Regions from separate parts of the Kineococcus terrestris genome, predicted to be linked through region 2. Evidence: predicted binding sites of a transcription regulator. Region 2 holds the regulator's gene; the other holds the start of a gene.

Region 1 (15,250 bases), on a different contig from region 2:
GGATCTCGTAGCGGTACAGCCGCCCCACGTGCTCGACGAAGCGGCGGTACCCGTCGGCCTCCGCGCCGCCGGCCAGCTCCGCGATCGCGTCGGCCGTGCGGTCCACGTCCGCCGACACCGTCAGCGAGCTGCCGTCGGCGAAGCGCCCCCGGTACAGCGGTTCCACCGGGTGCAGGTCCAGCCAGTCGCCCATGTCCTCGCCCAGGGCGTCGAAGCAGTCGGCGATGAGGTCCGGCATCGTCAGGACCGTCGGGCCGGTGTCGAAGCGGTACTCCCCGGCGCTGCCGTCGGTGCCCGTGCCCGGGCGCACCACCAGCCCGGCCCGCCCGCCCGGCACGTCCTCGCGCTCCAGGACGGTCACCCGCCGGCCCGCGCCCGCCAGGCGCATCGCCGCCGACAGGCCCGCCAGGCCCGCGCCGACGACGACCACGTGCTCGCTGGGGCCCTCGACGTGCCGGGTGCGTCCCGGCAGCCAGTCCAGGGTCCGCGACAGGCGGCTCACGAGCGCCTCGCCGTCGCCGCGACGACCAGCTCGTGCAGCGCCGCGCGCGCCGTCGCGTCCACGTCCGCCTGCTCCAGCGCCGTGCACGCCACCTCGACCTGCGTGGTGATGAGGTCCTCCACCCGCTCCAGCGCGCCCGTGGCCACCAGGACCTCGCGCAGCGCGTCCACCCCCCGCCCGTCCAGGTCGGGATCGCCCAGCAGCCGCTCCACCAGCGCCGCCTGGCGCGCGTCGGCCGCCTGCACCGCCAGCGCCACCAGCACCGTCCGCTTGCCCTCGCGCAGGTCGTCCCCGGCCGGCTTGCCCGTCACCGACGGGTCGCCGAACACGCCCAGCACGTCGTCGCGCAGCTGGAAGGCCTCGCCCAGCGCCAGCCCGAACGTCGAGTAGCTGGCCACCAGCGCGTCGTCGGCGCCGGCCAGCGCCGCGCCCAGCAGCAGCGGGTGCTCGATGGAGTACTTCGCGCTCTTGAACCGCACGACGCGCCGCGCGCGCTCCACCGCGCCGGCCGCACCGCGCGAGGCCGAGGACGCCTGCTCCAGCATGTCCAGGTACTGCCCGCCCATCAGCTGGGTGCGCATCGTGTCGAAGACCCGCCGCCCGGCCCACAGCCGCTCCGCGGGGAAGGGGGAGCGGGCGAACACCTCGTCGCTCCACGCCAGGCACAGGTCCCCGGCCAGCACCGCCCCGGCCAGGCCGAAGCGCTCCGCGCTGCCCGACCAGGTGGCCGCCCGGTGCTGCGCGGCGAAGCGGCGGTGCGCCGCCGGCTGCCCGCGTCGGGTGTCGGAGTCGTCCATCACGTCGTCGTGCAGCAGCGCCGCCGCCTGGAACAGCTCCAGCGCCGCCGCCGCGCGCAGGATGCCGCGGCCCTCCTCGCCGCCGTCGCCGCCGGCGCCGCGGTGGCCCCAGAAGCAGAACGACGGGCGCAGCCGCTTGCCGCCGGACAGCAGGGCCCGCACCGCGTCCAGCACGGGACCGGTCTCCGGGTCCACCTCGCGCAGCAGCAGCTCCTGCTCGCCGACGAACACCGCCAGCTCGTCCTCCACCGCGGCGCGCAGCCACGCGGTGGTGCTGCGCGCCTCGTCCAGCACCGCGGCGGGCAGGCGCGCGGCGTCGTCGCCGCAGGACAGCTCCAGGGTCTCCTCGACCGTGGGCGCTCCGGTGCTGGGGCTGGGCGGGGGAGGCGGCACAGCCGCACTCTAAGCAGGCTGAGGGTCGCGGGCGAGCGGGTGGGCCGAAGTCACCCGCCCGGCGCGCCGGGCCGCCGCGCCGGACCCGCGGGCCCGCTGCGCCTAGGGTCGGCCGCGTGGACCGGGAGACCTACCTGCGGCGCTGGTCCGCCCTGCACGGCGGTGCCGCCCCCACCGGGGTGGTCCGCGTCTGGCTGACCGGCGCGCACGCGCTGGCCCGCCCGCTGGCCGCCGCGCGCGTCCCGCCCTCGGCCGTGACCCTCGCCGGCGCGCTGGCCGCGGTGGCCGCCGCCGTCCTGGCCGTGCGCGGCGGTCCCGGTGGTGCCGCGGCGCTCGCGGCGGCGCTCCTGCTGGCCGCCGGCGGGGTCCTGGACAACCTCGACGGCGCCGTCGCGGTGCTGCGCTCGGCGACCAGCGCGCTCGGCGCCGTCCTCGACGCCGTGTGCGACCGCGTCGGCGACGCCTGCTGCGCGCTCGTCCTGCTCGGCTGCGGCGCACCGCCCGCGCTGGCGCTGGCCGCCGGCGGACTGGCGCAGCTGCAGGAGTACGCCCGCGCCCGCGTCCAGGGCGCCGGGGTCGGCGAGGTGGGCGTCGTCAGCGTCGCCGAGCGGCCCGTGCGGGTCGCGCTGGCGGCCTCGGCGGCGGCGGCCGGCGCGGTGCGCCCCGGGCCGCCGTGGGCGTCGCTGGCCGCCGGGGTGTGGCTGGTGCTGGGCCTCGTGGCCGCCGTCCAGGTCGCGCTGGCGCTGGGGCGCCGGCTGCGGGCGCTGGACCGCCCCGCCGGCTGAGGCCACCGCTCAGGCGTCGCCCACGAGGTCGGCGACGATGCGCGCCGACAGCCCCACCAGCGGCAGCCCGCCGCCCGGGTGCGCGCTGCCGCCGACGAGGAACAGGCCCGGCACGGGGGAGCGGTTGGCCGGGCGCAGGAACGCCGAGCGGGCCCCGTCGCTGGAGGAGCCGTAGATGGCGCCGCCGTCGCTGAGCGTGTCCTCGGCCAGGTCGGCGGGCGTGCGCACCTCGCACCAGCGCAGCCGGTCGCGCACGTCCAGGCCGCGCGCGGCCATCGCGTCCAGCACGGTGCGCGCGTACGACTCCGCCAGCCCCGGCGCGCGCCAGTCGGTGCCGCCCGGCGGCGCCCCGCCGGGGTCGTGCACCGGCGCGTTGACCAGCACGAACCACGCCTCGGTGCCCTCGTCCGGGCGCAGCGCCGGGTCGTCCGGAGCGCTGACGTACACCGTCGGGTCGGCCACCGGCCGCCCCGCGGCCAGGTCGCGGAACTCGGCGTCGTAGTCGCCGGGGAACAGCACCGTGTGGTGGCGCAGGCCCGGGGTGCGCCCGTCCAGGGCCAGCAGCAGCACGAACCCCGAGGAGGAGCGCCGCCGCGGCGAGGGCCGCAGCCGCGGGCGCGGCAGCAGCCGGCCGTACAGCTGCGCCGCGTCCACGGCCGAGACGACGACGTCGGCGCCCAGGTGCCCGCCGTCGGCCAGCCGCACCCCGTCCACCCGCCCGCCGGCCGTGGTCACCTCCGCGACCGCGGTGCCCGTGCGCACCCGCACCCCCCGCTCGGCGGCCCGCTCGGCCACCGCCAGCGCCAGGCGGTGCAGGCCGCCGCGCACGTACCAGGCGCCGAAGGCCTGCTCGACGAACGGGACCGTGGCCAGCGCCGCGGGCGCCTTCGCCGGGTGCGAGCCGGAGTAGGTGGCGTAGCGGTCCAGCAGCACCCGCAGCCGCTCGTCGCGCAGGTACTGCCGGCCCAGCCCGCGCAGGCTGCGCCACGGCGCGACCGTCCGCAGCGCCCGCACGTCCCGCGCCAGCGGCAGCAGCGTCGAGGCGCCGCGCAGCGGGGACTCCAGGAACGGCTCGCGGGCCACGTCCCACACCTGCGACGCGCGGCCCAGGAACGCCGCCCACTGCGCGCCCGTGCCCGCGCCCAGCGCCTCGTCCAGCGCGCGCACCACCCGCGGCACCCCGCCGCCGGGCAGGTCCAGGTGCGTGCCGTCGCCGAAGCGGTAGTGCGCCACCGGGTCCAGCGGCACGACGTCCAGCACGTCCTCGACCGGCGCGCCGGTCTTGAGGAACAGGTCGCGCTGCACCGCGGGCAGGGTCAGCAGCGAGGGACCGGTGTCGAAGGAGAAGCCGTCGCGGCTGAACCAGCCGAGCTTGCCGCCCACCCCCGGCGCCTGCTCCACCAGCTCCACGCGGTGACCGCGCGCGGCCAGGCGCGCGGCCGCCGACAGACCGCCCAGCCCCGCCCCGACGACGACGACCCGGCTCACCGGTGCCTCACGCGACCCGACGCCCCTTCCAGCGCAGCGACCCGCGGCGCCGGGCGGCGTGGGAGTCGGCGACGAGCCCCACCAGCAGCGCCACCGACACCGGGTGCGCCAGGGCGTCCGGCAGCGAGCGCCCGCCCGTGCGCTCGGCGGCCAGGTAGCGGCCCACCACCCCCGCCGCGTAGCCCAGCGCCCCCGCCCGCGACCCGGTCAGCGCCGCCAGCGGCGGCAGCACGTAGACGACGAGCAGCCCGGCGCCCACGGCCACCGCACCGGCGGGGCCGCCGAACGCCGACCACAGCGACTTCGCGTACCCCGCGCGCAGCTCGGACCAGCCCCCGTACATCCGGCACACCGCGAGGTCCGTGCCGTCCACGACCCCGCCGGACCCGCCGGCCGCCTTCACCGCGCGCACCAGCGCCACGTCGTCCAGGACCTCCCCGCGCACCGCGCCGTGCCCGCCCGCGCGCCGGTACGCGGCCGCGTCGACGACGAGGAACTGCCCGTTCGCCGCCGCCAGCGACGGCCGCCGCGACGTCTCCGCCGCCCGCAGCGGCAGCGTCGTCAGCCACGACCACTGCAGCAGCGGCTGCACGAGCCGCTCGGCCCACGTCAGCGCCAGCTGGCGCGGGTACGGGCTGACGAGGTCCAGGCCGCTGCCGCGCAGCAGCGCCACCGCCGCGGCCACCGCGTGCGGGGCCAGCACCACGTCGGCGTCCACGAGCACCAGGACGTCCCCGCGGGCCTCGGCGGCCAGGCGGGCGCACGCGGCCGGCTTGCCCAGCCACCCCGGCGGCGGGTCCGCGCCCTCCAGCAGCCGCACGCGCCGGTCGCCGGCCGCGACGGCCCGCACGACGGACGCCGTCGCGTCGGTGGACCGGTCGTCGCAGACCAGCACCTCGTACCCCTCGCCCACCTGCACCTGGTCCAGCAGCGCCGCCAGGCACGCGCCCACCCGCTCGGCCTCGTCGCGCGCGGGCAGCAGGACGCTGACCCGCTCGGCCACCGCGGGCGGGTCCACCGGCGGGCGGCGCAGCGCGCGGGCGTTCAGCGCGGTGTGCGCGGTCAGCAGCACGGCCGCCGCCGACCCGCCGCGCACCGCCGCGCGCAGCAGCGCCCGGGCCGCGCCGGGGCCGCGCCTCACGCGCCGGCCCGCAGGTCGCGCAGGTACGGGCCCACGGTCAGCCCCATCGCGGCCCCGCCCCAGGCGGCCGCGGCCGGGCGGCCGAAGAACGCGGCGCTGCCCAGCGCCGAGCCCAGCCACGTCCAGCCCAGCAGCCAGGCCGGCACCCGCTGCGAGGGGCCCGCGGCGCCCGCCGTGCCCGCGGCGGGCTCCTCCGGGACGAGCAGGTGCAGGCCCGCGCACACGGCCGTGGCCGTCAGCAGCCACCCGGCGTAGTTGCTCAGCGGGATCCCCGGCAGGCCCGGTAGGTGCGGGTGCGGCACCTCGAACGCCCAGTGCCCGGCGGCCGTCATCTGCGGGTCCAGGAACAGGTCCCAGCTGGCCAGGGTCCACGCGGCGGCGGCGACGACCGCGCCGTCGCGGCGGCGGCCCGGCGGCAGCCGCCGCGCCAGCCGCCGGCCCAGCTGCACGGCCGGGTGGGCCACCATCGTCCACGCCAGCGGCACGACCACGGGCACGTCCAGGACCTGCGGGCCCAGCGTCCCGGCGTAGCGGTAGCGGCCGAAGGGCCGGCCGGTGCGGGTGCCGACGGCCTCGGCCAGCAGCCCCAGCCCGCCGGCCACGGCCAGCGTGCGCACCGCCCCGCGCGCCCCGCCGCGGCGCGCGGCGTCCGCCACGGCGGCCGCGCTGAACACCCCCACCGAGCCGATGGTGGTGCGCCGCAGCCGTTCCCCGCGCAGCAGCGGGTGGGCGACCTGGGTCAGGACGGCGGCGCCCGTCAGGACGCCGGTCACCGCGCGCAGGGCGCGGGAGGGCGGGCGGTGGGGCACCCGCTCACTCTAGGGACGGCCGGCGACACCGGCCCCGCGGGACCTGCGCGCCCGCCCCGGCGCTCGCACCGGACCCGGCGGCGCTCAGGACGGCAGCAGCCGCCGCAGCGCCAGGAGCCCCAGCGCCACCGCGAGGACCGACGCCACCGCCAGCGCCCGGCCCGCCCGCCACGCGGCCGCGTGCGCGCGCCGGGCCCGCCCGGCGGGCAGCGCGCTGGCCGGACGCGCGGCGTCCGGGTGCGGCCCGAGGGCCCACAGCCACGTCAGGGCGCCCGCGACGGCGCGCGCGAGCCCACCGGCGAGGGCGAGGACGGTCTCCACCGCACCAGCGTCCCGGGCGCGGCGGCCCGCGGGGCAGACCCGTCCGGGTGGCGGTGCTCAGGGGGCGGTGCTCAGGGGGTGCGCCCGTCGACCGTCCCCTCCAGCCGCTCCACCGCGAAGCGCGCGAACAGCTCCTCGGCGTACCAGCCCTCGCGGGGGGTGCGGACCATCACGTCGCGGTGCGCGGGGCCCCGGTGGGCGAACCCGCTCAGCGCGTCCGCGGACTCCCACAGGGAGAAGGTGCCCTGGTAGCCGAGCGGCGCCTCGCCCAGGCCGACGGCGAACCGCAGGCCCGGCACCGTCCGCAGCTCCGCCGCCACGGGCGGCACCGCCCGCCAGAAGGACAGCGCCCGCCCCGGGCGCAACCGCGCCCGCGTCACCGAGGCCACCGGCCCGGTGTGCGGGGCGCGCGCGGGGGGACCGAACGGCTCGCGGCCCGACCAGCGGCCGCGGCTGCTCAGCGGCCGCAGCTGCACGCGCAGCGTCTCGCTCGCCGCCCGCCGCCACGCGCGCGCCGTCGCGGAGCGCTCGAAGGCGGCCGCGTCGGCCGCCGAGTCCCAGGCGACGAGGGCGGCCCAGCGCAGCGGGTCCGCGTCGCGGACGGTGAACGTGCGCCCGTCGCCGGTGCCGAGCAGCTTGTGGAAGCGCGCGCCGGGGGTGCGGGCCAGCAGCACCCGGTCCAGCACCATCCGGCCCACGGCGAAGGGCACGGCGCGGGGCGGCACCGTCCACAGGTGCAGGGTGACCAGCGGGGGCGGCGGCTGGGCGGGCTGCTCGGGGGGCTGGGCGGGCACCAGCGGACCCTACGTCCGTCCCGCGGGCGCGGCCCGCCCGTCGTCCCCGCGCTCGTCCCCGCGCCCGCGCCCGCGCTCGTGGGCGGCGACGTGGGCGCGCACCAGGCGGGCGACGTCGCCGGGCCGGTCCCACGCGGGCACGTGCCCGCAGCGCTCCCAGCGCTCCCAGCGCGCGCCCGGCGGGGCGAGCTCGCGCCGCAGGTACGCCGGCGGCAGGACGCGGTCGCGGGCCCCGGTCACGACGACGACCGGCACGCGCACGTCCGCCGCGCGCGTGAACGCCCCGGCGGCGAGGGCCGCGTCCGCGGCGGGGTAGCCCGGTGCGGACGCGACCGCCTCCAGGGCGTCGCGCGCGAGCGCCACCGGCAGCGCGCGCGGGGCCGCGCTGGTCGCCGTGAACGCCAGCGTGCGCCCGAGCGCTCCCGTCACGAACCCCTGCGGCAGGTGCCGCGCCCAGCGGGCCAGGCGCTGGCCGGTCGGCAGCAGCGGCGGCCGCCGGCGCGCGCTGCGCCACAGACCCGCGGGGGCCAGCGCGACCAGGCCGGCCAGCGCCGGGTCCGCCGGGTCGTCCCGCGCGGCGGCCTCCAGCGCGACCCACCCGCCGAAGGAGTGCCCCACCAGGTGCACCGGGTGGCCGTCCTCGCCGCGCAGGCGCACCGCCAGCGCCAGCAGCCGCCGGCCGAGCGCGGCCGGCGTCATGGCGTCCGGCCCCTCGGACGGGCCGGGGACCGGGCTGCGCCCGTGCCCGGGCAGGTCGACGAGCAGCAGCCGGTGGTCGCGCCCGAGGTCGCCGGTGACGGGCGCCCAGGCGGTCGAGGCGCCGCCGAGGCCGTGCACGAGCAGCACGCGGGGCGCCGCCGGGTCGCCGGTGCCCGCGGCCGCGGTGCACAGCCCCTCCGGCCCGGGCCCGGCGCCCGCGGCGGTGCCCGGTGCCGTCGCCCCCACGTCCCCTGCACGCCCGGGCGGCGCCGGGGGTTCCCGCCCCGCGCCCCGCGGGTGCCGCGGGTCAGCCCAGCTCGACCGGGTGCCCGGCGGTCAGGCGCAGCAGCTCGTCGTAGCGGGTGCGGAACACCGCGCGGGGGTGGCCCGCCGGGACCCACACGGCCGGGTGCACGGCGAGCGCGACGTCGACGAACGTCGTCAGGGCCACCGGCAGCCCCACGGGGGCGGCGCTGCCCGGCGCGGCCCCGGTGAGCCGGTGCGCGAGGGCGTCGTCGGCGGGGTCCAGCCGCGCCAGCCCGAGGACCCCCGCGAGCACGCCCGGCAGCGTGCGGTGCACGCCCGCGCGGACCACGAGGACGGGTTCGTCGGGGCGCACGTCGACCCCGCCCGTGCCGGTCGAGCCGGCGGGCAGCCCCGCCCGGCTGCAGCGCGCCACCAGCACCCCGGTCACCGCCAGCGCCTCGGGGGCGGCGCCGAGGTGGGCGGCCCGGTCGGCGGGGTCGTCGAGGCCCGGCGGCAGCTCCACGACGGTGCCGGCCGCGGCGAGGGCCGCCAGGGCGGCGGCGGTGGCGGCGACCGCGGGGTGCTCGCCGGGGTGCTCGCCGGGGTGCTCCCCGGGGTCGTCCCGCGGGGCGGTGGCGGTCCGCGCCGGCCCCGTCCCCCCGGTCGGCACCGGGCCGTCGCGCACGCGGTCCCCGCGGGCGGGCGAGCGGTGCAGCAGGACGGGCGGCGTCCACCTCATGCCCCTGCACCGTAGGCCGCGCGGGGCTCCGGAGCGCGGCGGAGCGGGTCCTGCGGCCACGGTCCCGGCGTCCACAGGGGCGCCGCTCCCCGTTGACGCGGCCGGGGCGCCGTGGTGTACCGTCGATCACAGTTCGAACAGGTGTTCGAACGCCGCGGCCGCCCGGCGGTGCGGGTGGACGGGAGAGGGGAAGCTCCCGCCCGTCCGCCCGCCGGGTGCGTCGTGGAGCCGTCTTCCCCCGGCTCGCCCACCGCCGGAGCCCTCCGGCGGTGCCGGCTCGAGGAGGGGAGGCAGGTCCGGTGAGACGGTTCTGCGACACCGTGCACGTCCGCTCCGGCGCGATCGGCGACGACGAGGCCGCTCCGGTGCAGTTCGTCTGGCGCGGCCGCCTGTACGTCGTGCGCTCCGTGCTCTCGCACTGGCGCGAGCGCCTGGCCTGGTGGGAGCAGCCCGCCGTCGCCGCCGTCCACGGGGACGAGCCGCTCGCCGCGCCGGCGCGCGCGGGGTCCGTCCAGGAGGTCGGCGACCTCGAGCGCGAGGTGTGGCGGGTCGAGGCGGGGGTCGGCCGGGTCTCCGCCGTCGGCGTCTACGACCTCGCCCGCCGCGCCGCCCCCGGCACGGCCGCCGCGGACGGCGGCGGTCGCGGACGGGAGCTCGTGTCGGAGGCGGCTGGTACCCCTGGTCCTGGCGCCGGGGACGGGACCACCGCGGACAGGACCGCCGGGGACGACGAGTGGGTCCTGCTGCGCGTCGCGGACTGACCGCGCACCGGTCCCGCGCACCCTGCGCACCCCGCGCCACGCACCTCCAGCGCTGCAGCAGCAGCACCGCTCCAGCACCGCTCCAGCACCGCAGCACCAGCACGACGGGTGGGACGACAGCACGCAGGCGCCGGCTCGGCCGGCGCGGGAGGAGGACCATGACCACCGCGGCCGACACCTCGCGGGGCCCGCGCGCCACCGCGCGGTACGGCGCGCCGCCGGACGCGCCGGAGCCGGGCCCCCGGCCCCTCACGACCGCCGCTCTCGACCTGCTCGACCGCTCCGAGCGCGAGCTGCTCGCCGCCTTCCGCGCCGAGGACCCCGCCGAGCGCTACGTGCACGCCCACCTCGCGGCCCTGCGCGCCGGCGCGGCCGTCCTGGCAGTCCACCCCGGGCCCGTCCCCGCGGCGCCCGCCCGCCGGACCGGCACCGCGGCCGGGCGGGCCGCGGCCGCGCCCCGCCGGCGCCGCGGCGGCCCGCGCAGCGTCTGGGAGGTCCTGCCGCAGCTGGCGCCCGAGCTGACCGTCTGGGCCGCCGAGTTCACCGCCAGCGCCGGGCGGCGCGCCGCGGTCGAGGCCGGTCGCACCGGGGTGGTCGACGCCGCGGCCGCCGACGCCCTGCTCGCGGCGGCGGAGGCGTTCCACCACGCGGTCGAGGACGTCCTCGGGCTCTCGCGCACGCACCCGCTGGCGGGCTGAGCGCCGGCACCCGCACCACCGGCGCACCGCCGGCACCCGCACCACGAACCACCGCTGCTCCGTCCTTCCCCGCGGGCGTGACCGCAGAGGACCCGATGCACCACCCCGTCCCCACCCCCCGCACCACCCGCACCGCCGCCGTCCCCGCCCGGCCCGCACCGCCGTTCACCCACCTGCACGTCGCCTCCGGGTACTCGCTGCGCCACGGCACCTCCACCCCCGCGGCCCTGGTCGAGCGGGCCGCCGCGCTCGGGATGGACTCCCTGGCGCTGACCGACCGCGACGGCCTGTACGGGGCGGTGAAGTTCGTCCGCGCCTGCCAGGACGCCGGCCTGGCCCCGGTCCTTGGCGTCGACCTGGCCACCGGGTCCTGCGGGGGCTCCTCCGCCGGTCCCCCCGGTGCGCGGCCCGCCGGGGCGCCCGCGGCCGGCGCGCCGGGGACGGGCCGGCGGACACCGGCCCGCGGCGGTCGGGCGGTCGACCCGCGGCTGCCCCGCGCGACGGTCCTGGCCCTGGGCGACGCCGGCGCCGGGAACGGCTGGGGCGCCCTGTGCGAGCTGGTCAGCGCCGCCCACCTGGGCGCCGAGCGCGGCCGCCCGACCGCCCCGCCCGAGCTGGTCGCCGCCCACGCGCACGCCCCCGGCGGGGGCGCGGCCCTGGCGGTCCTGCTCGGGCCGTCCTCACCGGTGGGGCGGGCGGTGCTCGCCCACCGCGACGACCTCGCCCGCGAGCACCTGCACCGGTGGGCGCGGCTGCTGCCGCCGGGCAGCCTGCACGTGGAGGTCGTCCACCACCACGCCCGGCCGGGCACCCCCGGCGCCCTCGACCAGGCCGCGCGGACCCTGCTGCTGGCCCGCGAGGCCGGTGTCCCCGCGGTCCTGACCGCCGCGGCCCGCTGCGCCACCGCGCGCGAGGCACCCACCGCCGACCTGCTCGACGCGGTGCGCCGGCTCGTGCCCCTGGACACCCGGCACGTGGACCGCACCACCGCCCAGGAGCACCTGCTGCCCGCGGCGGACATGGCCCGCACCGCGGCCGACGTCGCCCGCGCCGCCGGCGGCGGGGACGGGCTGGCCCGCGAGCTGCTCACCGCGACCCGGGCGCTCGCGGAGCGCGCGCGCCTGGACCCGCGCGCCGACCTCGGGATCGGCGAGCACCACCTGCCCGACCGCGAGGCCCTGCGGCTGGCGCCGGGCGAGGACCCCGCCGCCGTGCTGCGCGCGCGCTGCGAGGCGGGCGTCGGCCGCTGCTACCCCGGGGCGGGAGCCGCCCGGGAGGAGCGGGTGCGCCGGCGCCTGGAGGAGGAGCTGAGCACCGTGGCCGCGACGGGTTTCGCCGCCTACTTCCTCACCGTGGCCGACGTGTGCGACCTGGTGCGCGGGCTCGGGGTGCGGGTCGCCGCCCGCGGCTCGGGGGCGGGCAGCCTGGTCAACCACCTGCTGGGGATCTCCGGCGTCGACCCGCTGGAGCACGGCCTGCTCATGGAGCGGTTCCTCAACCCCCTGCGCGGGCAGCTGCCCGACATCGACCTCGACGTCGAGTCCGCCCGCCGCGAGGAGGTCTACGGGGCGGTGCTCGACCGCTTCGGCGCCCGGCGGGTGACGTGCGTGTCGATGATGGACACCTACCGCGTCCGGCACGCCGTGCGCGACGTCGGCGCCGCCCTCGGGATGCCGCCGGCGGAGGTGGCCGCCATCGCGACGGCGTTCCCGCACGTGCGGGCCCGCGACGCGCGCGCCGCCGTCGCCGACCTGCCCGAGCTGCGCCGCAGCGGTCTGGGCGAGGAGCGCCTGGACGCGTTCTTCGACCTCGTCGAGCGCCTCGACGGCCTGCCCCGCCACCTCGCCCTGCACCCCTGCGGCGTCGTCCTGTCCGGCACCGGGCTGCTGCGGCGCACCCCGGTCGAGGCGAGCTGGAAGGGGTTCCCCGTCAGCCAGTTCGACAAGGACGACGTCGAGGACCTCGGGCTGCTCAAGCTCGACGTGCTCGGCATCCGGATGCAGTCGGCGATGGCCCACGCCGTGCGGGAGGTCGCCCGCGTGGACGGCGTCGACGTCGACCTCGACGACCGCGCGCAGGTCCCCCTGGACGACCCGGCGACCTTCCGGCTGGTGCGCTCGACCCGGACGCTGGGCTGCTTCCAGGTCGAGTCGCCCGGCCAGCGCGAGCTGGTCGGCAAGTTCGCCCCCACCACCTTCGCCGACCTCGTCGTCGACATCTCCCTGTTCCGGCCGGGGCCGGTGAAGTCGGACATGGTGACGCCGTTCCTGCGCGCCCGGCAGGGGTGGGAGGCGCCGCGCTACCCCGACGAGCGGCTGCGGCCCGTGCTGGAGGAGACGTGCGGGGTCGTGGTCTTCCACGAGCAGGTCGTCCGGATCCTCGAGGCGACCACCGGGCACGGCCTCGCGGCCGCCGACGAGTACCGGCGCCACCTGGGCACCCGCACCGGCCAGCGGGAGCTGGAACCGCAGTTCCGGCGCCGCGCCCTCGAGCGCGGGTACCCGCCGGCGGCGGTGGACGCGGTGTGGGAGGTGCTGACGGCGTTCGCCTCCTTCGGGTTCTGCAAGGCGCACGCGGCCGCGTTCGCGCTGCCGACGTACCAGTCGGCGTGGCTGAAGGCGCACCACCCGGCGGCGTTCCTGGCGGGCGTGCTCACCCACGACCCGGGCATGTACCCCAAGCGGCTGCTGCTGGACGACGCCCGCCACCTCGGCGTCGCCGTCCTGGGCCCGGACGTCGACCGCTCCGACGACGTCTACCGGGTCGAGCGCCTGCCCGACGGCCCGCCCGGCGGCCCGTCCGCGGGCGGGCCGGGTCCCGGTGGCCCGGCGCTGCCCGCGCCGTGGTCGGGCGGTGCGCCGGTGCGCGACCCCGACGGGCTGGGCGACGGCGTCGCCGACGGCACCGGGTACGGCCTGCGCCTGCCGCTGACGGAGGTCCGGGGGATCTCCGCGGCCGAGGTGGCCCGGATCGTCGCGGGGCAGCCGTACCGGTCGCTGGCCGACCTGTGGCAGCGGGCGCGCCCGTCGCGGCCGGTCGCCGAGCGGCTGGTGCTGGCCGGCGCGCTGGACGCCGTGCACGGTCTGCGCCCCGCCGGCCCGGACGGCGACCCGGTGCCCCGCCGCGGGCGCACCACGCACCGCGACCTGCTGCTGCAGGTCGCCGAGCTCGACCGGTCCGCCCGCGCCCGGCCGGGCGCCGGCCGCCGCGGCGCCCCCGCCCCGCGCCGCCCGCTCCCCGAGCCCGCGGGCGCGACGGGCACGGCGGGCGCGGCGGGCGCGGCGGGGGACGTGCGGGCCGCCGCCGCGGCGCGCTCGCGGGCGCCGCGCCGCCCGGGCGAGGCGGACCGCGGCGCCCAGCTGGCCCTGGACCTGGGGGACGCCCCGGAGCGGCTGGTGCCGTCCGGGCTGCCGGAGGTGTCGGCCGCCGAGCGGGTGCGCGCCGAGCTCGACGTCCTCGGCCTGGACGTCAGCGCGCACGTCGTGCAGCCGTACGGCCCGCTGCTGCGGGCGCTGGGCGTGACGGCGGCCCGGGACCTGCGGCGCCGCCGCAGCTCGGCCGAGCTCCTGGTCGCCGGGGTCAAGGTCGCCACCCAGACACCGCCCGTGCGCTCGGGGCGTCGCGTGGTGTTCCTGACGCTGGACGACTCCACGGGCCCGCTGGACGCCACGTTCTTCGAGGACGCCCAGGGCCCGTACGCCGCGACGGTGTTCCACTCCTGGCTGCTCCTCGTGCGGGGCGTCCTGCGCCGCACCGGCCCGCGCGGCGTCTCGCTGCGGGCCACGGGGGCGTGGGAGCTGCCCGCGCTGTGGGAGGCGTGGACCGCCGGCGGGGAGGCGGCCGTCCGCGGGCTGATCGCCGCCGCCCCGGACCCGGGGTTCCGCTCCGCGGCGGCGGTCGCCGGGGCGGCCGCGAGCCGCTCCAGCCGGCCCGTGGCGGCGCGCCCGCCCCTGCCGCGCGCCGGCGCGCGACCGGCCGCAGAGCCCGGCCTTCCCGGCGTCCCCGCCGGGCCCGGCGTCCTCGACGGGCCCGGCGTTCCCGACGGGCCCGGCGTTCCCGACCGCGGACGGGTGGCGGGCCGGCGGCGGGTGCTGGTGCACGCCAGCGGTTTCCGCCAGTCGCCCTACGCGGACGTCCGTCCTGCCGGCGCGGACCCCCGCGGTGGTCGTGCTCTGGCCGCCGCTCCTGCGCCGGGTCGGGCGCCGGACCCGCCGCCCGGCCCCGAGCCCGGGGACCCGGTGGACCCGGTGGACCCGGTGGACCCCGGACGGGCCCGGCGGGCGGGCGCCCCCCGCAGGCTGTGGAGCTCCAGCCCCGGCAGCTCGGGGTGGTGACCGCCGCCGTCCCCGCGCGCCCGGGCACCCCTCCCGCGCCGCGGGAGGTCCCGCACCGCGGCCCGGTGCCGTGTCTAGGGTGGGGCGCGGACGCGCGCCGGGCCGGCGCGCGCCGCACGAGGACCACCTGGAGGAGCGCGTGGCGAAGGAGCGGGGCCGCCCCCGGACGTCGACGGTCCTCTGGGAGGGCGTGCAGCGACTCCTCGCCGACCTGCCGCCCGCCCCGGACGGCGGGTCCCGGGCCGTGGTGGACCTGGGCGGCGGCACCGGCGGCCTGGCCGTGCGGGTGGCCGGCCTGGGGCACGACGTCGTCGTGGTCGACCCCAGCCCCGACGCGCTCGCCGCGCTCGAGCGGCGCACGGTGGAGGCCGGGCTCGCCGGCCGGGTGCGCTCGGTGCAGGGCGACGCGGCCGACCTGGCGTCGCTGCTGCCGGCGGGCAGCGCGGACCTGCTCCTGTGCCACGGCGTGCTCGAGGTGGTCGACGACCCGCTCGCCGCGCTGCGCGCGGCCCACGACGTCCTGCGCCCGGGCGGCCGGCTCAGCCTGCTGGTGGCGCAGTGGCCCGCGACGGTGCTCTCCCGCGCCCTGGCCGGCCGCCTGGAGCAGGCGCTGCACGCCCTGTCCGACGAGGCGCACCGCTGGAGCGCCACCGACCCCCTGCGCCGCCGCTTCGACCGCGCCTCGGCCACCGGGCTGGCCGAGCGGGCGGGGTTCACCGTCACCGACGTCGAGGGGACCCGCA
Region 2 (15,250 bases):
CACGCCGTTGATGGCGGCCAGCACCCCGGGCACGTTGCGGTGCAGGTGCACCAGCCGCACCGTGCCGGGGGCGTGCTCGGTCGCCAGCGCCGGCAGGTTCACGCTCAGCGTCGTCGTCCCGTGCAGGGCGTAGTCGCGCAGCTTGGCGGCCACGAACCGGCCGATGTCCTCCTGCGCCTCCTCCGTCGACCCGCCCACGTGCGGGGTGAGGATGACGTTGTCCAGGCCGCGCAGCTCCGAGTCGAACGCCTGCCCGCTGCCCTTGGGCTCCTGCGGGAAGACGTCCACGGCCGCGCCCGCCAGGTGGCCGGACTCCACGTGCCGGCGCAGCGCGCCGTGGTCGACGACGAACCCGCGCGAGAGGTTCAGGAAGATCGAGCCCGGGCGCATCCGGGCGAACTCCGCCTCGCCGAAGAACCCCGTGTTGCTGCTGCGGCCGTCCACGTGCAGCGTGACGACGTCGGCGATCTCCAGCACCTCGTGCAGGCTGCCGCAGCGGCGGGCGTTGCCCAGGGCCAGCTTGTCGGTGGTGTCGTAGAAGAACACGCTCATGCCCAGCGCCTCGGCGACCACCGACAGCTGCGAGCCGATGTTGCCGTAGCCCACGATGCCCAGGCGGCGGCCGCGGACCTCGTGCGAACCGGCCGCCGACTTGTCCCACACGCCCGCGTGCATGGCGCGGTCCTTGACCGTCAGCCGGCGCGTCAGCGCGATGATCTCCGCGAGCGCCAGCTCCACCACGCTGCGGGTGTTGCTGTAGGGGGCGTTGAAGACGGCGACCCCCCGCTCGGCGGCCGCGAACAGGTCGACCTGGTTGGTGCCGATGCAGAAGGCGCCCACGGCGCGCAGGTCCCGCGCCGCCTCCAGCACCGCGGCGGTCACCTGCGTCTGCGAGCGGATGCCCAGCAGGGACACGCCGTCCAGGCGCTCGGCGAGCTCGGTCTCGTCGAGCGCGCCGGGCGCCGTCTCGACCTGCCAGCCGGCCTCGGACAGCAGCGCGCGGGCGTCGGCGTGGATGTTCTCCAGCAGCAGCGCCCGGCGGGTGCCGGTGCCTCCCGCCTCGCGGAGGGGGGCGGCGGGCTGCGCCAGGTCGGCGGCGGGCACGGGCGCGGGCACGGAGTCCTCCAGCGGTGACGGGCGCGGGGTGGGTCTCCAGTGTGGCGCACGGCACGCGCCGCTCCCGACGGGGCCGGGTCCCCCGACGTGCCGGGCGGCGCGGCGTCCCGCACGATCGCGGGGTGCGGACCGGGCGCGAGCGGGTGGCGCGCTGCCCGCCCGTCCGGCGCCGCGGCGCCTCCCGGCTGGTGTCGACCTCCGGCCACCAGGCCCTGGCGACCCTGGTCACCGCCGCCTCCGGCGCCCTGTTCTGGGTGCTGGCCGCCCGCAGCGCCCCGCCCGAGGTCGTCGGCACCGCCACCGTGCTCGTCTCGGCCGTCTCCTTCCTCGCCCTGGCGGCGCTGCTGGGCACCCCCGTCTGGCTCGTGCGCGCCGTCTCCACCGCCGACGGCGCCGCGCGGCGGGACAGCGGACGGGACAGCGAACGGGCCGGCGGGGGACGGCGCAGCGGGTGGGGCCGGGGCGCGGGCTGGTCGCGCGAGCTGGACCTCGCGCTGGGCGCCGCCGCCCTCGCCGCCACCCTCGGCGCGCTCGCCTACCTGCTCCTCGCGCCGTCGGCCGTGGCGGGCCTGGAGGTGCTGCGCTCGCCCGCCACGGCCGTGCTCCTCGTCGGGACGGCCGTGGCGCTGACGGTCAGCTCGGTCACCGACGCCGCCTTCGTCGGCCTGCGCGCCACCCGCTGGAACCTCCTCCTGGACGGCCTGGGCCAGGGCGGCGCCAAGCTCGCCGTGCTGCTGGGGCTGGCCGCCGCGGCCGGGACGGTGGACGCGGCCGGGGTCCTCGGCGCCGTCGGCTGCGGCGCGGCCGTCTCGGCGCTCGGCAGCCTGCTCGTGCTGCGCCTGCGCTGCGGGTGGCGCTCGACCCACCGGGTGGACGCGCGGCGCGACCTGGCGCTGCTGCGCCGGCGCGCCGGGGAGGCCGCGGGCACCCACGGCGCCCACCTGGCGTTCCACGCGCCCACCCTGCTCGTGCCCCTGGTGGTGCTGTCCGAGCGCGGGGCGGCCGCGGCCGGCGTCGTCCAGCTCAGCGCCACCGCCGCCGGCGTGCTGTTCGGCACGGCCTGCGCCGTGACGGCCGCCACCCTCGCCGAGGCGGGCAGCGCCCCGCTGCGCGCCGTCCTGCCCCGCGCCGCCGGGCTGCTCGCCGTCGCCGTCGTGCCCGCCGCGGCCCTGCTGGCGTGGCAGGCGCCCGCGGTCCTGCGGCTGCTGGGCGAGGAGTACGCGGCCACCGGCACGGGCGTCCTCGTGGCCTTCGCCGTGTCCGCCCCGTGCGTGGCCGCCCTGGACCTGACGGTCGTCGTGCTGCGCGCCCGCGGCCGGGCGCGCGCCCAGCTGCTCGTCGCCCTCGTCACGGGTGCCGTCACGGTCGGCGGGGTGGTCGCCGGGCTCACCGCGGGCGCGGGCCTGGCCGTCGTGGGCGCCGCCTGGGCGCTCGGCGCGCTCGCCGGGACGGCGGTGGCCGTCCCGCTCGTCCTGGCCGGCGCGCGCCGCGCACCGGACCGGGCCCCGAGCGCGGCGCCGAGCCGGGTGTCCTGAGACCCGGCGACGGAGCGGGTCAGCTCCCGCCCAGCGCCTGGTCCACGGCCCGCGCGACGGGGACGTCGCCGCCCACGAGCTCCAGCACCTCCCCGCGCCCCGCGCTGCCGTCGGCGAGGCGGTCCAGCAGCTCGGCCAGCACCGCCGCGACGTCGGCGCGGGGCACCTGCCCGCGCTCCACCGACGGCGCCAGCCGCACCCGGCCCGTGGCCGCCTCGTCGGTCAGGCCCCCCGGGCGCAGGACCGTCAGGCGCAGCCCCTCGCGGGCCAGCAGGTCCTGCTCGGCGGCCAGCTTGGCCCGCAGGTAGGCGACGAACACCTCGTCGGCGCCCTCCGGCGCGCGGCCGTCGGCCACGGCCTCCAGGCCGATCGAGGACACCAGCAGGTACGGGGCCACCCCGGCGCGCAGAGCCGCGTCGGCCAGCAGCACGGCCGCGCCCCGGTCCACGCTGTCCTTGCGCCCGGCGCCGCTGCCCGGGCCCGCCCCGGCGGCGAAGACGACCGCGTCCGCGCCGCGCAGGTCCCCGGCCAGCTCCTCGGCCGACGTGCTCTCCAGGTCGCGCACCACCGGGCGCACGCCCAGGGCCTCCAGGTCGCCGGCGTGGTCGGGGTTGCGCACCAGACCGACCACCTCGTCACCGCGGGCGGTGAGGAGGCGGCCCAGGTGCTGGGCGATCTTGCCGTGGGCTCCTGCCAGGACGACGAGCATCCCGCCACCGTACGAGCGGCGGTCCCGCCCCGCCCGCCGCGGGGGCGGGCGGGACGGCGGGCGGCTCAGCGCAGCGGGGCGTCCGCGACGTCCTCGTCGGTCAGGGTCGCGGCGTCCGGGCGGGCCTCCAGGCGCTCCTCGGGGATCGGCTTGCCGGAGACCACCGAGATGCCGTAGGTGCCGTCCTCGATCCGCTTGAGGGCGTCCTCGACGCTGGCCAGGCGGCGCTTGGCGCCGTCCAGCAGCCCCTCGTCCTGCGCGGCGAACTGCTCGTGGGCGCCGCGGTCGCCGAAGTCCGCCCCGCCCTCCGGGGTGTCGGGCAGCACGCCCGACTCCAGCCGGCTGCGGATGCCGTCGATGTCGGCCATCAGCTGCTGCTGCATGTCCAGGAGCCGCTCGCGGGCCACCTGCGTGTCCATCGTCTCCCCCACCTCTCGTCCACCGGTCGGCGCGACCGGGCCGCGGGACCCCGCGGTGCAGCCCCCATCCATACCCCGCCGGAGGGACCGGGGCACGGCGGGAGCACAGTGGGCGCCCGTGAGCGTCCTCGAAGTGCACCTGGCCCGCCGTCCGCAGGGCGAACCCGTCCCCGACGACTTCGCGCTCGTCGAGGTGCCCGAGCAGCCCCTCGGCGACGGCGAGGTCCGCGTCCGCCTGCTCGTCATGTCGGTCGACCCGTACATGCGCCCCCGGATGGACGACGTGCCCTCCTACGTGCCGCCCTACCAGCTCGGGCAGCCGCTGGACGGCGGCGCCGTCGGCGTCGTGGAGGAGTCGCGCGCGCCGGGCCTGGCCGTGGGCGACCTCGTCCAGCACGGGCTGGGCTGGCGCTCGTCCGTCGTGCTGCCCGCCGGCCGGGTGCGCCGGCTGGACCTGCCCGACGGCGTCGGCGAGGGCGCCGCCCTCGGTGTGCTCGGCATGCCCGGCTTCACCGCCTGGGCGGGTCTGCTGCACGTGGCCTCGATGCGCCCCGGCGACGCCGTGTTCGTCTCCGGCGCGGCCGGTGCCGTCGGTTCCCTGGTGGGGCAGATCGCCCGCCTGAAGGGCGCCTCGCGGGTCGTGGGCAGCGCGGGCGGGCACGTCAAGGCCGCCCACCTCGTCGACGACCTGGGCTTCGACGCCGGCATCGACCACCGGGCGGCCCCCGTCCTGGAGCAGCTGAGCGCCGCCGCGCCCGACGGGATCGACGTGTACTTCGACAACGTCGGCGGCGACCACCTCGAGGCGGCGATCGCGGTGGCCAACGACCACGCCCGGTTCGCGCTGTGCGGCAGCGTCGCGACCTACAACTCCCCGCGGGACCTGGCCTCGGCCCCGCCCGGGCCGCGCAACCTCTTCGCCGTCGTCGGCAAGCGGCTGCGGCTGCAGGGGTTCATCGTCGGCGACCTCGCCGACCTGCGCCCGGAGTTCGAGCGGGAGGTGGGCGGCTGGCTGGCCGACGGCTCGCTGGTGGCGCGCGAGACGGTCGTCGAGGGCCTGGAGAACGCCCCGGAGGCCCTCATCGGTCTCCTGCGGGGCGCCAACACCGGCAAGATGCTCGTCCGCGCCGGCCACCGCTGACCCCGCGCCCGGCCCCACGCCCGGCCCCGCTGCGGGCGCCCGGGCCGGCCGGGGACCCGCCCGCGCTGCGCCGGGCGGCGCGCGGGTCCATGCTGGGCGGGTGATCTCGGTCGACCTGGCGCTGCGGCTGAAGGAGGCGGGCCTGCACTGGGCACCCGCCCCCGGTGACCGGTTCGTCCTGCCGCACCGCGGCATGGACGAGGACGTCTTCACCCTCAGCGACATGACCGTCGAGGTGCACGACCACCCCACCGGCAGCTTCATCGGGTTCAACGGCACCACCGAGTGGGCCCTGGACTCCGTCGACCAGCCCGACGCCTGCTGGCTGCCCGCGGAGCACCAGCTGCGCGAGCAGCTCGGTGACCGGTTCACCCGGCTGGAGCGGCGCGACGGGCCCGAGGGGACGGTGCACCGCGTCCTGCTGCTCGACGAGCACGGCGCGGACGCCTTCGAGGACCCCGACCCCGCCTGCGCCTACGCCCTGGCGCTGCTGCACCACCTGTCCGGGGCCCCCGGCGGCAGCACCGGCACCGCCGGGGCGTCCTCGGCGCGCACCGCCTGACGCCCCGGACGGTCCGGCGGCCGGTCGAGCGGACGTCTCAGCGCCCCGGGCCCGGCTCGCCCTCCTGCGGGTCCTGCCCGGCCAGGAAGCGCTCGAACTCGGCGCCCAGCTCGTCCGCGGTGGGCAGGTAGGCCGACCCGGCGCTGGTGCCGCGGCCCGCGTCGCCGGACGCGTCGTACTGCTCCTCCAGGGCCGTCACCACGGCCTGCGCCTCCGGGGACTCGGCCACCTGCTTGTCGACCTCCACGCGGGTGGCCGCGGCCTGCTCCAGCAGGTCACCCACCGGCAGGTCCACGCCCGTGGCGCCCGAGATGGTGCGCAGCAGGACCGCGGCGGCGTCGGGGTAGTCGTTGCCGGCCAGGTAGTGCGGGACGTGCGCGAGCACGGACAGCACGTCGCGGCCGGTCTCCGCGCCGCGCAGGTGCAGCAGGGCGGTGACGTGACCGGGGACCTGCGCCTCCACCTCCCACGTGCGGTAGCCCTCCAGCAGCTCCGGCCGGCTCGCGCTGGCGGTCACGCCGCTGGGGCGGGTGTGCGGGACGGCGGTCGGGGCGGCGTTGAGGACGACGGTCAGCCCGGCGCCGAGCCGGTCGGCCAGCTGCCAGACGGCCGCGCTGAAGCGCTCCCACTGCACGTCCGGCTCGGGGCCGGTCAGCAGGAGGAAGGAGGAGCCGTCCTCGTCGAGGACGCGCAGCAGGCGCAGCTGCGGCGGCTCGTACGAGGACCACGTCGTCCCCGTGAACGTCATCGGCGGGCGGCGCGCGCGGTAGTCGTGCAGCTGGTCGACGTCGAAGGTCGCCACGAGCTCGTGCCGCCGGGTCGCCAGCAGGTGGTCCACGGCCTGCCGCACCGCGGCACCGGCGTCGACGAACCCGGACAGGGCCACGACGAGGGGCGGCTCGACGAGCCGGGGGACGTCCGGCTCGAGACGGTAGAGCGCAGCGGGATCGAGCATGCGGTCATCATCCCCCGCCGTCCCTCCGCACCGCGCGGGGCAGGAGCGCGGCCGGGGCGTTCAGGCGCCGGGCGAACCGGCCGCGGCGCTCTCGCGCTCGGCGCGCAGGGCGTGGATGGCGGCCTCGAAGTCGGCCAGCGACTCGAAGGCCTGGTAGACCGAGGCGAAGCGCAGGTAGGCCACCTCGTCCAGCTCGCGCAGGAACGGCAGCGTGGCCAGCCCGACCTGGTGCGCGTCGACCTCGGCGGCGCCCTGCGAGCGCACGGCCTCCTCGACGCGGTGGGCCAGCAGGGCGATGTCGTCCTCGCTGACGGGGCGCCCCTGGCAGGCCTTGCGGACGCCGGAGGCGATCTTGGCGCGGCTGAACGGCTCTCCCGCCCCGCTGCGCTTGACGACGGTCAGGCTCGCGGTCTCGACGGTGGTGAAGCGGCGGGAGCACTGGGGGCACTGGCGGCGCCGGCGGATGCTGCTGCCGTCGTCGGTGGTGCGGGAGTCCACGACGCGCGAGTCGGGGTGACGGCAGAACGGACAGTGCACGCCGGTTCCCTCCCGCGCGGTGGCGCCTCGGCCCTCGCACGCGGCGGCGCGCGGGCCCGGTGGTGCGCACGGTAGCGCACCGCGCCGCCACCCGGCGGCGCCCGTCACCCGCTGCTCGCCCGTCACGGCCGTCCCCGCCCCGCGCCGCCCGGCCCGCGGATCAGTCCAGGACCGGCAGGCTCAGCCGCTGACCGGCCTGCAGCGCGTGCGAGGGCAGGTCGTTGAGGACGACGATCCGGGCGGCCACCTCGCGCCAGTCGGCGTCGGGGGCCCACTGGGCCGCGATCTGCGACAGCGTCTGCCCGGGCAGGACGGTGACGGTGACCGGAGCCGCGGAGGCGGCGGCCACCAGGGGCGCGTGCGGGGCCCGCGCGGGCGCCCGCCCGCCGTCCGCGACCGCTCCCACCGCCGCCACGGCCGTGCAGGTCAGCAGGGTCGCCGCGGCCGTGGTCAGGGCCAGCCGGCCGCGGCGGGTCAGGCGCAGCGGGCGGCGGTCGGCGCGCGGCGGCGCGGGCACCGCCCGCCGCGGTGCCGGGACCGGGGCGCGGTGGCAGTCGGGGCCCGTGGGCACGAGGACCAGGACGGCGGACGACCGCGCACGGGCTCCCCGGGCCGACCGCTGCGGGCGGCCGCGGCCCGGGAGCGCCGGGGTGCCCGCGCGGCGCGGGACGGTCGGGACGGGGACGAGGGCGGTGGCGCTCACGGGGGTGGCCTCCATCTCGGTCGGGCGCCTCCTCGAACAGGTGTTCGAAGGGGCCCGGCAGTTGTACCACCGGGGCACCGGTGGTGCGCAAGACCGCGGTCGAACAGCGTTCGACCCGGCGTGCGCGGCGCACGCTGCCACCCGGGTACGACACGAGGCCCGCGCCCGTCCCCCCGCTCCCGCGACCGACCCCGCGACCGGCCGCCCGGCCGGACCGCGGGCTCAGGCGTAGCGGCGCGCGGCGCGCTCGCGGGCCCGCGCGGCGAGCACCTCGCGCTCGCGCGGGGGCGCCGCGGTCACCAGCGAGCCGAGCAGCTCCTCGGTGGCGGCGGCCACGGCCTCGACGGCGCGGTCGAAGGCGTCCTGGTTGCGCCGCGACGGACGGGTCGTCCCGGCGACCTTGCGCACGTACTGCAGCGCGGCGGCGCGGGCCTCCTCCCCCGTGGCGGGCGGCTCGACGTTGTGCAGCTGGTGGATGCTCCGGCACATGCCGCGGAGGGTGGGCGCGGGGGACGGTCCCGTCAAGGGCCGCGCCAGGGGCGACACGCTTCGAACAGGTGTTTGATCGGCGACCGGCCGCGCGCTACGGTCGGGCTGCCGCCCGCTGCGGGGGCGGCGGCCGCCGGGGACCGGCGGTGCGCGCGGGGCGGGAGGAGCCGAGGTGGCCGACCAGGTCGAGGAGCGGGCCGGGCAGCCGGCGCCGGAGGACGCGACGGCCACGGTGCACGCCCTGCCCGACCGGGGGTTGGACGCCGCCGGGCTGACCCCCCGCCAGCGCGGGGTGCTCGAGGCCATCCGCGAGGCGGTCGGCCGCAACGGCTACCCGCCGAGCCTGCGCGAGATCGGCGCCGCCGTGGGGCTGACCAGCCCCAGCAGCGTCGCCCACCAGGTGCGCACGCTGGAGCGGCTGGGGTACCTGCGCAAGGACCCGCGCCGGCCCCGCACGCTGGAGGTCGTGGCGCCTCCCCCGGCCGACGCCGTCACCGGCGGCGCGCTCGACGGGGACGAGGCGCACCCGGCGCCCACCTGGGTGCCCGTCGTGGGGCGCATCGCCGCCGGCGGCCCGATCCTGGCCGAGCAGCTGGTCGAGGACGTCTTCCCCCTGCCCGCCGAGATCGTCGGGGCGGGTCAGCACTTCGTGCTGCGCGTGGTCGGGGACTCGATGGTCGAGGCCGCCATCTGCGACGGCGACTGGGTGGTCGTGCGCCAGCAGCCCACCGCCGACAACGGCGACGTGGTGGCGGCGATGATCGACGGCGAGGCGACGGTCAAGGTGCTGCAGCGCAAGGACGGCCACGTCCGGCTGCTGCCCCGCAACGCCCTGTACGAGCCGATCGACGCCGACGACGCCGTCGTCCTGGGCCGCGTGACGGCCGTCCTGCGCTCCCTGTGAGCCCCGCCCCGGCCGGTCGCGGCCGGGGGGGTCAGATCGCCGCGCCGACCACGCGCTCCACGGCCGCCTCCACGGCCAGCCGGGGGGTGGTCAGCACCGGCACGTGCAGGTCCCGCAGCAGCGGCGCGGCCACGACCATGCTCGCCTGGGCCAGGACGACGACGTCGACGGGCGGCTCGGCGGAGCGCACGGCGCAGCGCACCGCCTCGGCCACGCTCGTGGCGTAGGTGATGAGGTCTCCCTCCTCGAAGGCGGGCCAGGTGCCGGGGCAGTCCACGGGCACGAGCTCCACGTCGCGCTCGGCCTCGCGCGCGCACTCGCGCAGCAGGGGCAGGGCGCTCGCGGCGGCCTCGGGCAGCGAGCTGACCACGGCGATGCGCCGGCCGGCCACGACGGCGGCCTCCGCCATCGGGCGGTCCACCCGCAGCACGGGCACCTCCAGCTCCAGGCCGATCTCCTCGGCCACCGGCCCCACCGTCGAGCAGGTGCAGACGACGACGTCGGCGCCCTCGGCGACGAGCCGGCGCAGCCGGTCGGCGACGGAGGGCCGCACGTGCTCCAAGCCGGACCGGCGGGCCGCGGTGTGCAGCCCCGAGTCGACCAGGTGGCGCGGCTCGACGCGGCGGTCACGCTCGGCGAGGAGGTCGCTGAAGGTGCGGACGTGCGCGTCCGCGGTGTGCAGGAAGCCGACGATGGCCACGCCGAGAGGATGCCACCCGGTGCAGCGCCCGTCAGCAGGAGGTAGCGAGGATCACCCGGGTGCGCGCAGGCGGCGCAGGGCGTCCCGTGCGACCTCCGGTGATGCCGTCCCCCAGAAGGGGGGCAGGCTGGCGCGCAGGAAGGCGCCGTAGCGGGCCGTGGCCAACCGGGGGTCCAGGACGGCCACCACACCGCGGTCGGCGGAGGCCCGCACCAGCCGCCCGGCTCCCTGCGCCAGGCGCACGGCGGCGTGGGAGACCGACACGGACAGGAAGCCGTTGCCGCCCGCGGCGTCCACGGCCCGCGCCCGGGCGGACAGCAGCGGGTCGTCCGGCCGCGGGAACGGGATGCGGTCGACGAGGACCAGCGAGCAGGAGGAGCCGGGCACGTCGACGCCCTGCCACAGCGACAGCGTCCCGAACAGGGACGTCGCCGGGTCGTCGGCGAAGCGGCTGACCAGGCGCGGCAGCCGGTCGTCGCCCTGGCACAGGACCGGCAGCGCCGGGCCGAGGCGCTCGCGCACCGCCGCGGCCGCCTCCTCCGCGGCGCGGCGGGAGGAGAACAGCCCCAGCGTGCGCCCGCCGGCGGCCTCCACGAGCGCCGCGATCTCGTCGAGGACGGCACCGTCCGCGCCCGAGCGGCCCGGCGGCGGCAGGTGCCGGGCCACGTAGAGGATCCCCTGCCGCGGGTAGTCGAAGGGGCTGCCGACGTCCAGCCCGGTCCACGGCACGGCGTCGGCGGGCCGCGGACCACCGCGGCGCAGCCCGAAGGAGCCCGCGACGGCGTCGAACGCGCCGCCGAGCGCCAGTGTCGCCGACGTGGCGACGACGGTCCGCTCGGCGAAGACCCTCTCGCGCAGCAGGCCGGCCACGCCCAGCGGCGCCACGTGCAGCGCGGGCCGGGCGCCGCTGCCCGGACCGCGCCCGCCGCCGCCACCGCTGACCCAGGCGACGTCGTGGTCGGCGTCCTCGGCCAGGCGCGAGGCGGTGGTGAAGACCTCCTGCACGGCGGCGCGGGCCAGGTGGCGGGCGCCGCGCTGCTCGCCGTCCTCGCCCTCGCCGGCGTCCTTGAGCAGGCTCAGCGACGCGCGGGCGGCGTCGCGCACGGACACGACCGCCGCGGCCAGCTGCTCGGGCCAGCGGTCCAGCCGTCCCGGCGGCGCCGTCTCCAGCGCGGCGTCGAGCGCGACGCCCGCGTCGTCCAGGTCCTCGGAGACCACCCCGGCCGAGCGGCGCAGGCGGCGGCTCGCGGCCGCCACCACCGCGGCCGACAGCTCGGCCGTGGCCACGGCCGTCACCCGGTCCGCCAGCTCGTGGGCCTCGTCGACGACGAGGAGGTCGTGCTCGGGCAGCAGCTGGCCGCCCTCCAGGGCGTCGATGGCCGTCATCGCGTGGTTCGTCACCACGACGTCGACGGTGCGGGCGCGGGCGCGCACCCGCTCGGAGAAGCACTCGGCGGCCACGGGGCAGCGCTGGGCGCCCAGGCACTCGCGCGCCGACACCGACACCTGGCGCCAGGCGCGCTCGGACACGCCCGGGTCGAGCTCGTCGCGGTCGCCCGTGGCCGTGGTCGCCGCCCACTCGCGCAGGCGCACCACCTCCCGGCCCAGGCGCCCCGCCCCCGGGTCCTCACCTCCCCCGCCGGCCGCGCCCACGTCGAAGAGGGCGGCCTCCTCGACCGGGAAGCCGCCGTCGAGCTTGTTGCGGCACAAGTAGTTGGCGCGCCCCTTCAGCAGCTCCCACGTCGGCTCGCGCTCCAGGTGCGGGGCGAGCGCCTGCGCCAGCCGGGGCAGGTCCCGCTCGACGACCTGCGCCTGCAGGGCCAGGGTCGCGGTGGAGACGACCACGGCGCGGCCGGTGCGCACGGCGTGCGCCGCGGCGGGCACCAGGTAGGCCATCGACTTCCCGGTGCCCGTGCCGGCCTGCACGAGCAGGTGCCGGCGCGTCCCGACGGCGTCGGCGACGGCCCGCGCCATCCGCTCCTGCCCCTCGCGGCGCTGCCCGCCCAGGACGTCCACGACCGACGACAGCAGCCGGACGGCCTCCTCGGCGCCGACCCCGCCGTCCCCGGCGGCCGGGTCGGCGGGGTCGGCGGGGTCGACCGCACCGGCCGTCTCCGTCGCCGGGCCCCGGGAGGTCGTGGTGCTCACGGTCGCCATCCTCCCCGACGGCCCCGACAGTCCCCGCCCGTCCACAGCGCGGCGCGCCGCCGGAGGCCGTCCACAGCACGAGCGCCCCCGACCGCGACGGTCGGGGGCGCTCGGGCTCGTGCGGGACGTCAGGCGCGGAAGCCGTCCAGCTCCGCCGCCAGCCGCGGGCGGACCCGGGCCAGCAGGCGGGTGCCCGCACCCGTGTGCTCCTCCTGCAGCACCTGGCCGGTGGTGTGCACCCGGTGGACCAGGTCACCCCGGTCGTAGGGCACGCACACCTCCAGCTCGACGTCCGGCACCGGCAGCAGCTGGGCCACCCGCTCGCGCAGCTCCTCCACGCCCCGGCCCGTGCGGGCCGAGACGACGACGGCGCCGCGCTCGCGGGCCAGCAGGCGCTGCAGGACCTCCGGGTCGGCCAGGTCGGCCTTGTTCACCGCGACCAGCTCGGGCACGCGGTGCGCGTCGACGTCGGCCAGGACGGCCCGCACGGCGGCCAGCTGCCCCTCCGGGTCGGGGTGGGAGCCGTCCACGACGTGCAGGACGAGGTCGGCCTCGGCCACCTCCTCCAGGGTGGAGCGGAAGGCCTCGACGAGCTGGTGCGGCAGCCGGCGCACGAAGCCGACCGTGTCGGCCAGGGTGTACGGCCGGCCCTCGGGGGTCTGCGCGCGCCGCACCGTCGGGTCCAGCGTCGCGAACAGCGCGTCCTCGACGAGCACCCCGGCCCCGGTCAGGCGGTTCAGCAGCGAGGACTTGCCCGCGTTGGTGTACCCGGCGATGGCCACCGACGGGACCGCGCGGGCCGTGCGCACGGAGCGCTTGGCGTCGCGGGCGGTGCCCATGCCGCGGATCTCTCGGCGCAGCTTGGCCATCCGCGCGCGGATGCGGCGGCGGTCCAGCTCGATCTTCGTCTCACCGGGACCGCGGGAACCGATCCCCGCACCGCCGGCGACGCGGCCACCGGCCTGCCGGGACATCGACTCGCCCCAGCCGCGCAGGCGCGGCAGCAGGTACTCCAGCTGCGCCAGCTCGACCTGGGCCTTGCCCTCCCGGCTCTTGGCGTGCTGGGCGAAGATGTCGAGGATCACGGCCGTGCGGTCGACGACCTTGACCTTGACGATGTCCTCCAGCCCGCGGCGCTGGGACGCGGACAGCTCCCCGTCGCACACGACGGTGTCGGCGCCCGACTCGGCGACCAGGTCGGCCAGCACCGCCGCCTTACCGGCGCCCAGGTAGGTGGCCGGGTCGGGCGTGGAGCGGCGCTGCAGGACGCCGTCGAGGACGTCGGAGCCGGCGGTGGCGGCCAGGGCGGCGAGCTCCTGCAGGGAGACCTCGGCCTCCTCGCGGCTGGAGTCGGCCGAGGACCAGACCCCGGCCAGGACGACGCGCTCGAGGCGCAGCTGCCGGTACTCGACCTCGGTGACGTCGGCGAGCTCGGTGGACAGCCCGGCGGCGCGGCGCAGGGCGCGCCGGTCGGCGAGGTCGAGCTGCTCGCCGTCGTAGTCGGCGCGCTGCCCGCCGTCGTGCCCGCCGTCGTGGTCGGGGCGCTGGTCGGCGCGCTGGTCGGCGCGCTGGTCGTCCGGCGCGGCGGGAGCGCCGTCGGCGTCCACCGGCTCGTGCTCCTCGTGCCGGTCGTGCCCGCGCAGGATGCGCGCGAGCGCGCGGTCGAGCTCCGCCTGGTCGGCGGACCGCTGCTCGGCCCCGCGCTGACGGGTGTCCGAGCCGCTCTGCTCGTCGACGGGGGCCGCGCCGGTCGGGCGGGTCGTCGTGGACGCCCGGTCGTGGCGGTGGTTCATGGACCTCCTCGGTCGTGCCGGCCGTCCGGCGCGGGTCTCGCGCTCCGACGGGACGTCCAGCGTCTCAGTGCAACGTCGCGGCTGGCGAGCGGATTCCGCCGGGCACCTACCCTGGCCCCGTGGCGGGTGGCACGACGGACAGCGCGGGGACGGCCCCGGTGACGGGCGCGGGGACCAGCGCGGAGACGGGTCCGGCGACGGACGGGGAGCACTACTTCACGGCGCGGCCGGCGTCCGCCGAAGAGCGGCGCGAGGTCGCGGTGCGCCTGGCGGACCGCGACGTGACGGTGACGACGGCGCGGGGGGTCTTCTCCGCCGACCGCGTCGACCCGGGCACCGCGGTGCTGCTGCCGCTCGTGCCCGAGGACCCCGCGGCGACGGGCGACGTGCTGGACCTGGGCTGCGGGTGGGGGCCGGTGGCGCTGACGCTGGCGCTGCGCCAGCCGGGACGCGCCGTGTGGGCCGTCGACGTCAACGAGCGGGCCCTGGACCTCGTGCGCCGCAACGCCGGGCGGCTGGGCGTGCGGGTGCGCGCGGTGACGCCGGACGAGGTGCCGCCGGAGGTGTCCTTCGCCGAGGTGTGGTCCAACCCGCCGATCCGCGTGGGCAAGCCGGCGCTGCACGGGATGCTGCGCCGGTGGGGGGCGCGGCTGGCCCCGGGCGGGCGCGCGCACCTGGTGGTGCAGAAGAACCTGGGCGCGGACTCGCTGCTGCGCTGGCTCGAGGAGGGCGGCGTGCCGGGGGTGAGCGCCCGCCGGACCGCGAGCGCCAAGGGGTTCCGGGTGCTCACGCTGACCCGGGACTGACCCGGGACCGACCTGGGACGGACCCGGACCGCGCCGCGCGCCCGTCAGGCGGGCTGCAGCAGCGCGTCGCCGAGGACGCCGGAGGCCACGAGCACGGCCGGGCCGGTGAGCAGGACGGTGCCCTCCACCAGGCTCGAGCCCTCGCCGACGGTGACGACGAGCTCGCCGCCGGGCACCTCGACCCGCCAGGCGCCGGGGGCGCCGGGACCGGCCCAGGCGCGCGTGGCCAGGGCGGCCGCGCACGCGCCGGTCCCGCAGGAGCGGGTCTCGCCGACCCCGCGCTCGTGCACCCGCATCCGCACCTCGCCCAGGTCGGCGACCGCGTCGCCGGTGACGTCCACGGCGTCCAGGGGGACGACCAGCTCGACGTTGGTGCCGTGCGCGGGGACGGGCCGCACCTCCGGGGCGCGGGTGAGGTCGGCGGCCTCCAGCTCGGCCGGCTCGGCGAGCGCGACGACGGTGTGCGGGTTGCCCAGGTCCACCGACAGCGCCGGGCGCGGGACGCCGCCGAGGCCGGCGACGGCGACGAGGGCGTCGGTGCCGTCGGCCAGGGCCCGCTCGCCGCCGGTCAGCCGCCAGGGGCCCATGTCGGCGGTCCAGCGGCCCGGGCCCTCGCGGCGCACGCGCTTGACGCCCGCGCGGGTGCCGACCGCGACCCAGCGCCCGTCGCCGGCGCTGGCGTCGAGGAAGCCCTCGGCGAGCAGGAACTCGGCGAAGACGCGCACGCCGTTGC

What was found. The regulator LexA, encoded in region 2, represses DNA repair genes until DNA is damaged. The targets are predictions, from matches to a motif close to TCGAACANNTGTTCGA.
Positions count from the first base shown of each region.
Region 1: a site for LexA is predicted at 8,848-8,863, ahead of AB8M62_RS05720 (DUF6504 family protein). Genes of this name have one in related genera too.

Region 1 is NZ_JBEUEI010000006.1:61,653-76,902, forward strand. It holds gene AB8M62_RS05670 (phytoene desaturase family protein) at 1-502, opposite strand, end outside; gene AB8M62_RS05675 (polyprenyl synthetase family protein) at 499-1,593, opposite strand; gene AB8M62_RS05680 (CDP-alcohol phosphatidyltransferase family protein) at 1,809-2,477, shown strand; gene AB8M62_RS05685 (phytoene desaturase family protein) at 2,487-3,965, opposite strand; gene AB8M62_RS05690 (glycosyltransferase family 2 protein) at 3,973-5,106, opposite strand; gene AB8M62_RS05695 (carotenoid biosynthesis protein) at 5,103-5,915, opposite strand; gene AB8M62_RS05700 (hypothetical protein) at 6,000-6,236, opposite strand; gene AB8M62_RS05705 (monooxygenase) at 6,308-7,030, opposite strand; gene AB8M62_RS05710 (alpha/beta fold hydrolase) at 7,040-7,975, opposite strand; gene AB8M62_RS05715 (YbaK/EbsC family protein) at 8,037-8,714, opposite strand; gene AB8M62_RS05720 (DUF6504 family protein) at 9,014-9,475, shown strand; gene AB8M62_RS05725 (SAV_6107 family HEPN domain-containing protein) at 9,634-10,173, shown strand; gene AB8M62_RS05730 (DNA polymerase III subunit alpha) at 10,269-14,507, shown strand; gene AB8M62_RS05735 (methyltransferase domain-containing protein) at 14,647-15,250, shown strand, end outside.
Region 2 is NZ_JBEUEI010000002.1:14,665-29,914, forward strand. It holds gene serA (phosphoglycerate dehydrogenase) at 1-1,089, opposite strand, end outside; gene AB8M62_RS01385 (hypothetical protein) at 1,239-2,651, shown strand; gene AB8M62_RS01390 (NAD(P)H-binding protein) at 2,671-3,360, opposite strand; gene AB8M62_RS01395 (TraR/DksA family transcriptional regulator) at 3,426-3,779, opposite strand; gene AB8M62_RS01400 (NADP-dependent oxidoreductase) at 3,898-4,920, shown strand; gene AB8M62_RS01405 (pilus assembly protein CpaE) at 5,021-5,482, shown strand; gene AB8M62_RS01410 (proteasome assembly chaperone family protein) at 5,520-6,437, opposite strand; gene nrdR (transcriptional regulator NrdR) at 6,498-6,974, opposite strand; gene AB8M62_RS01420 (LysM peptidoglycan-binding domain-containing protein) at 7,135-7,677, opposite strand; gene AB8M62_RS01425 (DUF2277 domain-containing protein) at 7,900-8,166, opposite strand; gene lexA (transcriptional repressor LexA) at 8,339-9,070, shown strand; gene AB8M62_RS01435 (aspartate/glutamate racemase family protein) at 9,102-9,770, opposite strand; gene AB8M62_RS01440 (ATP-dependent DNA helicase) at 9,822-11,927, opposite strand; gene hflX (GTPase HflX) at 12,047-13,711, opposite strand; gene AB8M62_RS01450 (class I SAM-dependent methyltransferase) at 13,870-14,517, shown strand; gene dapF (diaminopimelate epimerase) at 14,562-15,250, opposite strand, start outside.